DNA from 3 places in the Streptomyces sp. NPDC002640 genome. Region 3 is predicted to be linked to each of the others. Evidence: riboswitches for the same ligand, from Rfam matches in the RefSeq annotation. Region 3 holds a riboswitch; each other region holds the start of a gene.
What was found. Region 3 has a riboswitch for cyclic di-AMP ahead of ACWD3O_RS10935 (M23 family metallopeptidase). Riboswitches for the same ligand answer to the same signal wherever they lie in the genome.

Region 1: it holds a riboswitch for cyclic di-AMP, as region 3 does, so the genes downstream of both, ACWD3O_RS04450 (transglycosylase SLT domain-containing protein) here and ACWD3O_RS10935 (M23 family metallopeptidase) in region 3, are expected to answer to the same signal.
Region 2: it holds a riboswitch for cyclic di-AMP, as region 3 does, so the genes downstream of both, ACWD3O_RS03580 (NlpC/P60 family protein) here and ACWD3O_RS10935 (M23 family metallopeptidase) in region 3, are expected to answer to the same signal.

What each region holds. Positions count from the first base shown of each region.
Region 1 is NZ_JBSFVZ010000002.1:393,260-396,523, forward strand. It holds gene recQ (DNA helicase RecQ) at 1-509, shown strand, start outside; gene ACWD3O_RS04445 (HAD family hydrolase) at 605-1,444, shown strand; gene ACWD3O_RS04450 (transglycosylase SLT domain-containing protein) at 1,465-1,977, opposite strand; cyclic di-AMP (ydaO/yuaA leader) riboswitch at 1,983-2,154, opposite strand; gene ACWD3O_RS04455 (polyprenyl synthetase family protein) at 2,586-3,264, shown strand, end outside.
Region 2 is NZ_JBSFVZ010000002.1:215,321-218,584, forward strand. It holds gene ACWD3O_RS03575 (hypothetical protein) at 136-1,419, shown strand; cyclic di-AMP (ydaO/yuaA leader) riboswitch at 1,646-1,800, shown strand; gene ACWD3O_RS03580 (NlpC/P60 family protein) at 1,808-2,971, shown strand; gene ACWD3O_RS03585 (hypothetical protein) at 3,047-3,264, opposite strand, start outside.
Region 3 is NZ_JBSFVZ010000006.1:219,810-223,073, forward strand. It holds gene ACWD3O_RS10930 (GntR family transcriptional regulator) at 1-267, opposite strand, end outside; gene ACWD3O_RS10935 (M23 family metallopeptidase) at 452-1,210, opposite strand; cyclic di-AMP (ydaO/yuaA leader) riboswitch at 1,224-1,414, opposite strand; gene ACWD3O_RS10940 (M16 family metallopeptidase) at 1,622-3,010, opposite strand; gene ACWD3O_RS10945 (M16 family metallopeptidase) at 3,007-3,264, opposite strand, start outside.

The DNA of each region.
Region 1 (3,264 bases), on a different contig from region 3:
AGCGCACGGCCAAGGTGATCCAGTTCGACCACGACCAGCTCTCGGTCTTCGGCATCGGCGAGGACCTGGCCGAGGGCGAGTGGCGCGGCGTGATCCGCCAACTGCTGGCCCAGGGCCTGCTGTCGGTGGAGGGCGAGTACGGCACGCTGGTGCTGACCGAGGGCAGCGCCGCCGTGCTGCGCGGCGAGCGGCAGGTGCCGATGCGCAAGGAGCCCAAGAAGGCGCCCTCCGCCCGTGGTGAGCGCAAGGCCAAGGCCGCGGCTGCCGCGGCCGAGCTGCCCGAGGAACTCCAGCCGGTCTTCGAGGCGCTGCGCGCGTGGCGGGCCGAGTGGGCCCGTGAGCAGGGCGTCCCCGCCTACGTCGTCTTCCATGACGCCACGCTGCGCGAGATCGCGGCGGCCCGCCCGTCCTCGGTGGACGAGCTCCGCGGGATCAGCGGCATCGGCGAGAAGAAGCTGGCCACCCACGGCGAGAGCGTGGTCGAACTCCTGGCCTCGCTGGACGAGTGATCGCTCAGATGAGATGACCAACGCCCTATTGCACACATCACGCTGAGCTGTCAACCCGTCACGGGGGCGCGCCGGAGGATCCGTATTCTCTGATCATGCCCGCACCCGCCGCCTATGCGCCCCCCTCCCGTGCGCTCCCCGCGTACGCGCTCGTCGCCACCGACCTGGACGGCACGCTCCTGCGTGACGACGACACCGTCTCACCCCGCACCCGCGCCGCACTGGGGTGCGCGGCCAGGGCGGGGGCCCGCCATCTGGTGGTGACCGGCCGCCCCGCGCCGCGGGTCCGCGACCTGCTCGCCGGCATCGGCGGCGGCTTCGCGGTGTGCGGCCAGGGCGCCCAGCTCTACGACGCCGACCGGGACCGCCTGGTGTGGTCGATGACCCTGGACCGGGAGCTGGCGGAGACCGCGCTCGGCAAGATCGAGGCCGAGGTGGGCCAGGTGTACGCGGCCGTCGACCAGGACGGCGTCCAGGGGCTCACGCTGATCGAGCCCGGCTACCGGATGGCGCGGCCGACGCTGCCCGCGGTGCGGGTCGGCCGGCGCGACGACCTGTGGGAGCGGCCCATCACCAAGGTGCTGCTGGCCCACCCCCGGCTGACCGACGACGAGCTGACCGCGGTGGCCGCCGCCGCGGTGGGCTCGCTGGCGACGGCGACCATGTCCGGCCCCGGCACCGTCGAACTGCAGCCGCACGGCGTCACCAAGGCGACCGGCCTGGCCATGGCGGCGTCCCGGCTGGGCCTCGGCCCGGAGGACGCCATCGCCTTCGGCGACATGCCGAACGACGTGCCCATGTTCAGATGGGCGGCCCACGGCGTCGCCATGGCCAACGCGCACGCCGACCTGAAGGCGGTGGCCGACGAGGTCACCACGACCAACGAGGACGACGGCGTGGCCGTCGTCCTCGAGCGGTTGTTCCCGTCCCCGTGAGCCACGGGTGACGGGGTCGGTCAGTAGGGACCGTTGACGTTGTCGATCGAGCCGTAGCGGTCGGCCGCGTAGTTGCAGGCGGCGACGATGTTGGCGACCGGGTCGAACGGCGAGGGCTCGGTGCCCTCGACGTGGTACGCGTCGAAGGTGGGGTCGATCACCTGCAGCAGCCCCTTGGAGGGGATGCCGTTGATCGCGTTGATGTCCCAGTCGTTGATGGCGAGCGGGTTGCCCGAGGACTCGCGCATCACGTTGCGGTGGATGCCCTCGTAGGTGCCCGGGATGCCGTTCTTCGCCATGACGGCGAGGGCCTCGCGGATCCAGCCGTCGAGGTTGTCCTGGGTGGCGGCCAGGTGAGTGACCTTGTTGCCCGGGGCGACGGCGACCTTGGCCTGGGCGGCCGAGGTCTGGGCGGCCGAGGTCTGGGCGGCCGGGGTCTCGGCGGCCCAGGCGCCGGTGGCACCCATGACCGGGGTGGCGACGACGGCCGCGGCGACGGCCAGGGCCGAGGCGGTACGGGTGAGACGGGACATTGCGCTCTTCCTTTCCGGCGCCTGCGAGGTGAGCTGTCGGGTTCGGGCCAGAAAGGCTGCCCGGCCCGTCGCCCTGGCGGGCGGCAGGCTTCACCCCGAGCCGTCCGGAGCGCGCTCCGGTCCGGCGGTGTACCTGGGTCCCCCGCTCCTGCCGTGCGTGGAATGGATCAGTGAGGACCGGACGGCGGCAGGACTCGGCGTTCCACCCGGCTGGCGCGAAACGTATGTGAGAGCGAATGTCCGAAACAAGTACGAACTCGGATGATCAAGACCCTTGATCATGGTTACGGGTGATTTGCCCCTCGCCCGCCCGCACCGGGCCACCCCAACTGGCTTTTGCCAGAGCCGAGTTCGGGCCAGCCGCCCCATCCATCCGGCCACCCGCTCCTGTGGCTCATGTCACGGATCAGCCGTTGGCCACCCAAAAGGAGTGAATGCGAAACTACCCGCACAACCCTTCTAAACCGGACAGGGGTGTCTCCGGCCATCTGGCGGGTGGGGGCTGTCGGTGATCGAAAGCTGACCGGATACGCTGAGTGGGGTGATGGCAATGACCTATCGACAAACCGTGTAACCGTCGACACACACCAGCAGACAGGAGACCCCTCGTGACCGTGGTCGGGCCGTTCGGGCTGAGGGTTCGGGACCAGGCGCTGGAGGCCGCAGTCCAGGCCGGCATGGCGGCCGTCGAGGAAGGTCTGCTCGAAGCCACCAAGAGCGAGGTCCCGTTCATCACCGAGGCCGCGCAGCACCTGGTGAAGGCGGGCGGCAAGCGGTTCCGCCCGCTGCTCGTGATGCTCGCCGCGCAGTTCGGGGACCCGGACGCCCCGGGCATCGTCCCCTCGGCCGTGGTCGTCGAGCTCACCCACCTCGCCACCCTCTACCACGACGACGTCATGGACGAGGCCGAGGTGCGCCGCGGGGTGCCCAGCGCCAACAGCCGCTGGAGCAACTCGGTCGCGGTCCTCACCGGCGACTTCCTGTTCGCGCGGGCCTCGCACATCCTGGCCGACCTGGGCCCGGAGGCGGTACGGGTGCAGGCCGAGGCGTTCGAGCGCCTGGTCACCGGCCAGATCCTGGAGACCGCCGGTCCGGCCGAGGGGCGCTCCCCCATCGACCACTACCTCGACGTGATGGCCGGCAAGACCGGCTCGCTGGTCGCGGTCGCCTGCCGCTTCGGCGCGCTGATGTCGGGCGCCGACCACCAGGTCGTGGACGTGCTGACCCAGTACGGCGAGCGGCTCGGCGTGGCGTTCCAGCTCGCCGACGACGTCCTGGACATCGCCT
Region 2 (3,264 bases), on a different contig from region 3:
CGCGCCCCCGGCTCCCGGCGGCACCCCGCGGCGGAGCGGGCCCCGTGGACCGGACGGGGCGGGCGGTACGGCACAATTCCCCTACGCGGCAGCGGAGTTGCCGTTGTGACGATCGTTGCGGAAGGCGGACACGGCGTGGCGGTGCAGGAGGCGCGGCAGGGCGCCGACGCGGCGAAGGACACCCATGAGGGCGGCTGCACGTGCGGGGACTGTCCGCACGGCGCACGCGCGGGACACCGGAAGGCCGTGGCGGCCTTCCTCCACCAGCGGGACGAGTTCGCCGCCGGAAAGGGACTGCCCGCCGCGGTCGCCCACTCGGCGTCCGCCTCGCGGCAGTGGGTCTCCGACGAGCTGACCCAGTCCGCCGCGGAGGTCGCCGAGCGCAGCCGGGCCGAGGGCCAGGCCTGGCTGGCACGGCTGTGGCGGGTCACGCTCTACGCCGTGTGGGGAGCGGTACTGCTGCTCCTGCTGGTGCAGGCCCTCACCGCGATCGGGGCGGGATGGACACCGGCCCGGACGGCCGGGCTGCTCGCGGCCCTGGTGACGGCCGCCGCGCTCTCCGCCGCCTCCTGGTACCACCGCGCTCGCGGCGGGGTGCTCGCGCCGGTGATCGGCGAGGACAACCGTCTGTCCACCTCGCGCGCGGTGGCCGTCGCGTGGGTGCTGTTCACCGCCTTCGCCGTGCTCACCCTGGCCGGCCAGCTCGCCGCCGCCTCCGGGCACCGGGAGCGCGACGCGCTGATCGCGGGCCTCGACCTGGCGCGCGGGGCGGGCATGGTGACGGTGCTGGCCGTGGTGTGCGCCATCGCGGTACTGGTCCGCCGGGTGGTGAGCCTGCGCGTGCAGGGGCAGCGGCTGCAGAAGGTGCGCGCGCACCGGCCGCGCGCGGCGGACCTGCTGACCGACGACGCCGGGCGCGGCAGCTTCGCCGACATCCAGTACGTCGTGATCTCCGCGGTGGCGCTGGTCTTCGGCCTGGTCCGGCTGGCGCGCAAGCCGGAGCAGTTGCCCGACCTGCCGTGGGGGCTGGCCGTGGTGGTGCTGATCTCGGCGGCGACCTACCTGGCCGGCAAGTACGCGGAGGGCGGCCGTCCGGTCGTGCTCTCCGTGGTGCGGGCCCGGGAGGCGGGGGACCTCGACGGGCCGATCCGCACAGGCGACGACATCGAGATCCGCGGGGCGGGCTTCGTGCCGCCGGGGGCGCAGGGCGCGGACCGTCTGTCGCGGATGGTCGTCCGCATAGGAGCGGTCAACGTCCACGTGCCGCTGGTGCCGGTGGCGGGCGGTTTCAGCAACCCGTCCGACACGGTGCTGACGGTGCCGGTGCCGGCCGACGTCGAGCCCGGCCGCGTCGAGGTCCAGGTCGTCACCGCGGCCGGCCTCGAGACCAACCGGGTGGTCGTCGACGTCACCGAGTGACCCCCTTGCGTCCGCGCGGCACCCCCTTGCGGGGCATACGCCAGGAGGAGCGGGACGCGGGGGCGATGGTTACCACCAGCCGCCCCGGTGTGACGCAGCGCCACGCTCAGGACAAGGTCACGAAAACGTATCGGGCATATCGCACACCGTCCTTCACACGGACCCCACACGTTGGCTAACGTGCCGCGCGGGCCGTCCGACCCCGACCCGCGAACCTCGCCGGTCCGTGCGGCCCCCGCCGAGTCCGGCCCCGCGCCGGAGCCGGGCCCGCACGCACCACCTGGGGTGAATCGTTCCGGCCCCGCCGGACCGTAGGGCAACCCTTCCGGAACTGCCGCCCGAACCCGACAGCTGACCCGGTAGGCGGGAGACGGAAGGAGTCGCCGCCTTGGCGTCGCACCGAAAACCCCGCCCCGCGGGTCTGCTCGCGGGCATACGCACCCCCGCCCTGGCGACCGTCGCCCTCACCTCCCTGGCCCTGCTGGGCCAGACCGCCCAGGCCGCCCCGTCCGACCGCCCGAGCCTCGAAGAGGTCCAGGAGAAGGTCGACGGCCTCTACCGCCAGGCCGAGGCGGCGACCGAGAAGTACAACTCCGCCAAGGAGCAGAGCGAGGCCCAGCGCCAGGAGCTCGACAAGCTGCTCGACGAGGTCGCCGAGCGCACCGACGAGCTGAACGAGGCCCGCGAGAAGCTCGGTTCGTACGCCGCCGCCCAGTACCGCTCCGGCACCGCGCTCCCCGACACCGCCACCTTCCTCCTCGCCGAGGCCCCCGAGGACTACTTCGGGCAGGCCCAGCTGATGGACCGTCTGACCGCCCGCCAGCAGGAGGCGGTCGACGCGTTCGTGGAGCGGCAGGCCGCCACCGCCGAGAAGCGGCAGGAGGCCTCCGAGAGCATGGAGACCCTGAGCTCCTCCGAGGAGGAGCTCCGCACCAGCAAGGCGACCGTCCAGAAGAAGCTGAGCGACGCCCGCGAACTGCTGGCCGAGCTGACCGCCGAGGAGAAGGCGCGGCTCGCCGAGATCGAGCGGACAAAGGAGGAGGAGGCCCGCCGCAAGGCCGAGGAACTGGCACGGCAGCAGGCCGCCGAGGAGAAGGCCCGTCAGGAGGCGGCGGCCGAGGAGGCCGAGGAAGCCGCCGAGGAGGGCTCCACCGGCGGCGACACCGGCTCCGGCGGCTCCACCGACGCCTCCGCCTCGCAGGGCCAGAAGGCCGTCGCGTTCGCCGAGGCCCAGATCGGCCTGCCCTACGTGTGGGGCGCGACCGGCCCGGACTCCTACGACTGCTCGGGTCTCACCCAGGCCGCCTGGAAGGCCGCCGGCGTGGACCTGCCGCGCACCACCTACGACCAGGTCGACGCCGGGACCACCGTCCCGGTCTCCCAGGCGCAGCCGGGCGACCTGGTCTTCTTCTACGACGACGTCACCCACGTGGGCGTCTACATCGGCGGCGGCATGATGGTCCACGCTCCGAAGCCGGGCACGAACGTCCGCGAGGAGTCGATCTACTACGACGGCGAGGGCTCCATCCACAGCATCGTGCGCCCCTCCTGAACGGCCCCGAGGACGCGCGACGGCCCGCACGCTCCTGGCGTGCGGGCCGTCGCGGTACGCGTCAGGGACGCGGGATCACGTCCACAGCACCGCGATGAAGATGTTGACCGTGGTGAGCGCCCCCACCAGGGCGAACTGCCCCTTGGACACCCGCTCCTCGTCACGCTTCACGTAGACCAGGCCGAGGATCACGATCAGCAGCAGCAGCTTGATGCCGATCTTGACGTGGTTGACCGAGGCGCCCTGGGCCTCGTTGAGGCCCACCAGGACGATGCCGGTGACCAGCATGGTGA
Region 3 (3,264 bases):
GGCGCCCAGCGGCTCGAGCAGCAGCCGCATCTCCAGCAGGTCGGCGGCCTCCTGCTCGGTCGGCTCGGCCACACAGGCCCCGGCGTGGCGCCGGGTGACCACGAAGCCCTCCGCCTCCAGGGTGCGCAGCGCCTCGCGGACCGGGACCCGGGAGACCCCGTAGCGCCGGGCGAGCACTTCCTCGGTCAGCCGGCTTCCCCGCTCGTGGACGCCTGCGACGATGTCGTCCCGGATCGCCGTGCATACCGAATGCGCGGGAATACGCATGCCGACCTCCGCCTCGATGAATGAATTGACTCTAAGGCAATCGACGGCGATTTCCGACGGGAAGGCCCCGCGGGCGGGGAATTTTTGGCCGAGGCCCGCCCGGTGCGCCCGGAATCCTTCCGGAACGACGAAAAAGCCCCCGCCCGGGAAACCGGGGCGGGGGCTTTCGCGCGTGCGGGTGGCGTCAGAGGTTCACGCCGTGGGACCGGAGGTAGGCGACCGGGTCGATGTCGCTGCCGTACTCGGCGGTCATCCGCGCCTCGAAGTGGAGGTGCGGCCCGGTGACGTTGCCGGTGGCGCCGGAGCGGCCGATGTGCGCGCCGGGGGTCACGGCCTGGCCGGGGGTGACGCTGACCGAGGACAGGTGGCCGTACTGGGTGTAGGTGCCGTCGTGCATCTTGATGACGACCTGGTAGCCGTAGCTGCCGCCCCAGCCGGCCTCGACCACGGTGCCGCGGCCCACCGAACGGACCGGGGTGCCGGCGGCGGCGTGGAAGTCGACGCCGGTGTGGCTGCCGGAGGACCAGACGGCGCCGCCGGCCTGGTAGCCGGTGGAGACGTAGGAGCCGGCGATGGGGCTGACGAACATGGTGAGGCGGCGCAGGCGCTCGCGCTCGGCCTCGCGGGCGGCGCGGCGCTCGGCCTCCTCGCGCTCCTTGCGGGCCTTCTCGACGGCGGCCTTCTCGGCGGCCGCCCGCTCCTGGGCCTCGGCCTGCTCGTCGATCTGGTCGGCCACGCGGTCGCCGATGGTGACGACCGGCAGCAGGCCGGTGGTCTCGTTGACGGAGGTCTCGGCGGCGGACGTCTCGGCGGCGGAGGCGGGAGTGGCCAGGGTGCCGACGACGCCGGTGGTGGTGAGAGCGGCGAGGCCTGCCAGGCCGGCGGTGGTGCGGCTGGTCCGGCCGGGACGACGGTGCCTGCCGGAGGCGCAGTTGAACGCCATGAAGTGGCTGAGTCCTTTCCTTCCCTCTCGCCTGCCGGGTTAGCTGTCGGGTTCGGAGCAGGAAGGTCTCCTACGGGCGTCTCCCCCCGTGCGCGCGTTGTGCGCGCGCCGTGCGGAAGGCGCCCGATTCACCCCAGGGGTTGCCGCTTGTGGGTCCCCGGCTCCCCTGGCTCGCGCCGTACGGGGATTAGGCGATGACTGCCCGGCGCCGCGGGCGCGGCGCACAAGTGTGGCGGACAGCCGGACCGAAGCTAATGGCGTGATCATTCGGATCACAAACGGATCAAGGCTTTTGTAGCGCATCCCACAGGGCAAACCGGACTCTTCCCCACGCAACGCCCGTTGAACGGGACGAAGCGGGCCCCGGCGACCAGATCGGTCACCGGGGCCCGAACCGGCCTGTACGGGCGGCTACTCCGCGCGGACCACCGTCACCTCGCCGATGCCCAGGTCGCGGACCGGGTCGGCGATCTGCGCGGCGTCGCCGACGAGGACCGTGACCAGGCGGTCCACCGGGAAGGCGCTCACCGCGGCCGCCGTGGCCTCCACGGTGCCGGTGGCGGCGAGCTGCTGATAGAGCGTCGCCTGGAAGTCGTCCGGCAGGTGCTGCTCCACCTGGTCGGCCAGGGTGCCGGCCACGGCGGCCGCCGTCTCGTACTTCAGCGGGGCGACGCCCACCAGGTTCTGCACCGCGGTGTCGCGTTCGGCGTCGGTCAGGCCGCCCTCGGCCAGCGTGCGCAGCACCTGCCAGAGGTCCTGCAGCGCCGGGCCGGTGTTGGGCGTGTCCACCGAGCCGCTGATGGCCAGCAGGGCCGCGCCCGAGCCGTCGGGCGCGGAGCGCAGGACCTGGGCGAAGGAGCGGACGCCGTAGGTGTAGCCCTTCTCCTCCCGCAGCACCTTGTCCAGCCGGGAGGTGAGCGTGCCGCCGAGGCAGTAGGCGCCGAGCACCTGGGCGGGCCACACCCGGTCGTGCCGGTCCGGACCGGTGCGGCCGATGAGCAGCTGGGTCTGCACCGAGCCCGGGCGGTCCACGATCACCACGCGGCCGGTGTCGTCCGCCGTCACCGCGGGCACCGGGTGCGGGTCCGCCGGGGAGCCCGTCCACGCGCCGAGGGTCTCGGCCAGCAGGGCGTCGAGGTCGACGCCGGTGAGGTCGCCCACCACCACGGCGGTCGAGGTGGCGGGGCGGACGTGCCGCTCGTAGAAGGCGCGCACCGCGGCCGCGTCGATCTTCCCGACCGTCTCCTCGGTGCCCTGGCGGGGGCGCGCCATCCGCGACCCGGCCGGGAAGAGCTCCTTGTAGAGCTCCTTGGCGGCGCGGCGGGCCGGGTTGGCCAGCTCGTGGGGGATCTCGTCGAGCCGGTTGCGGACCAGCCGGGACACCTCGTCCTCGGCGAACGCGGGGGCGCGCAGCGCGTCGGCGAGCAGACCGAGGGCCTTGGGCAGCCGGGAGACCGGCACCTCCAGGGAGACCCGCACACCGGGGTGGTCGGCGTGCATGTCCAGCGTGGCGCCGCACCGTTCGAGCTCGGCGGCGAAGTCCTCCGCGGAGTGCTTGTCGGTGCCCTCGGCGAAGGCGCGCGCCATGACGGTGGCGACGCCGTCCAGTCCGGCGGGCTCCGCGTCGAGCGGCGCGTCCAGCAGCACCTCGACCGCCACGACCTGCTGGCCGGGGCGGTGGCAGTGCAGGACCGTCATGCCGTTGTCCAGCGCGCCGCGTCCGGGGGCGGGGAAGGCCCACGGCTTGGGCTCGCCGGCCTGCGGCATCGGGTGGAACTCCATCGTGGCCAGCTCGGTCACTTGGCCTCCTCCTCGTTCTCGTCGGCGGCCTCGTCCGCGCCCTCCGGGGTGATCGGCTCGTACACCAGCACCGCGCGGTTGTCGGGGCGCAGCCGGGCCTTGGCCACCTCCTTGACCTCCTCCGGCGTCACCTCCAGGACGCGCCCGACGGCGGTCAGGGCGAGCTGCGGGTCGCCGAACAGCACGGCGTAGCGGCAGAGTTCGTCGGCGCGGCCGGCGACCGTGCCGAGCCGGTCCAGCCACTCGCGCTCCAG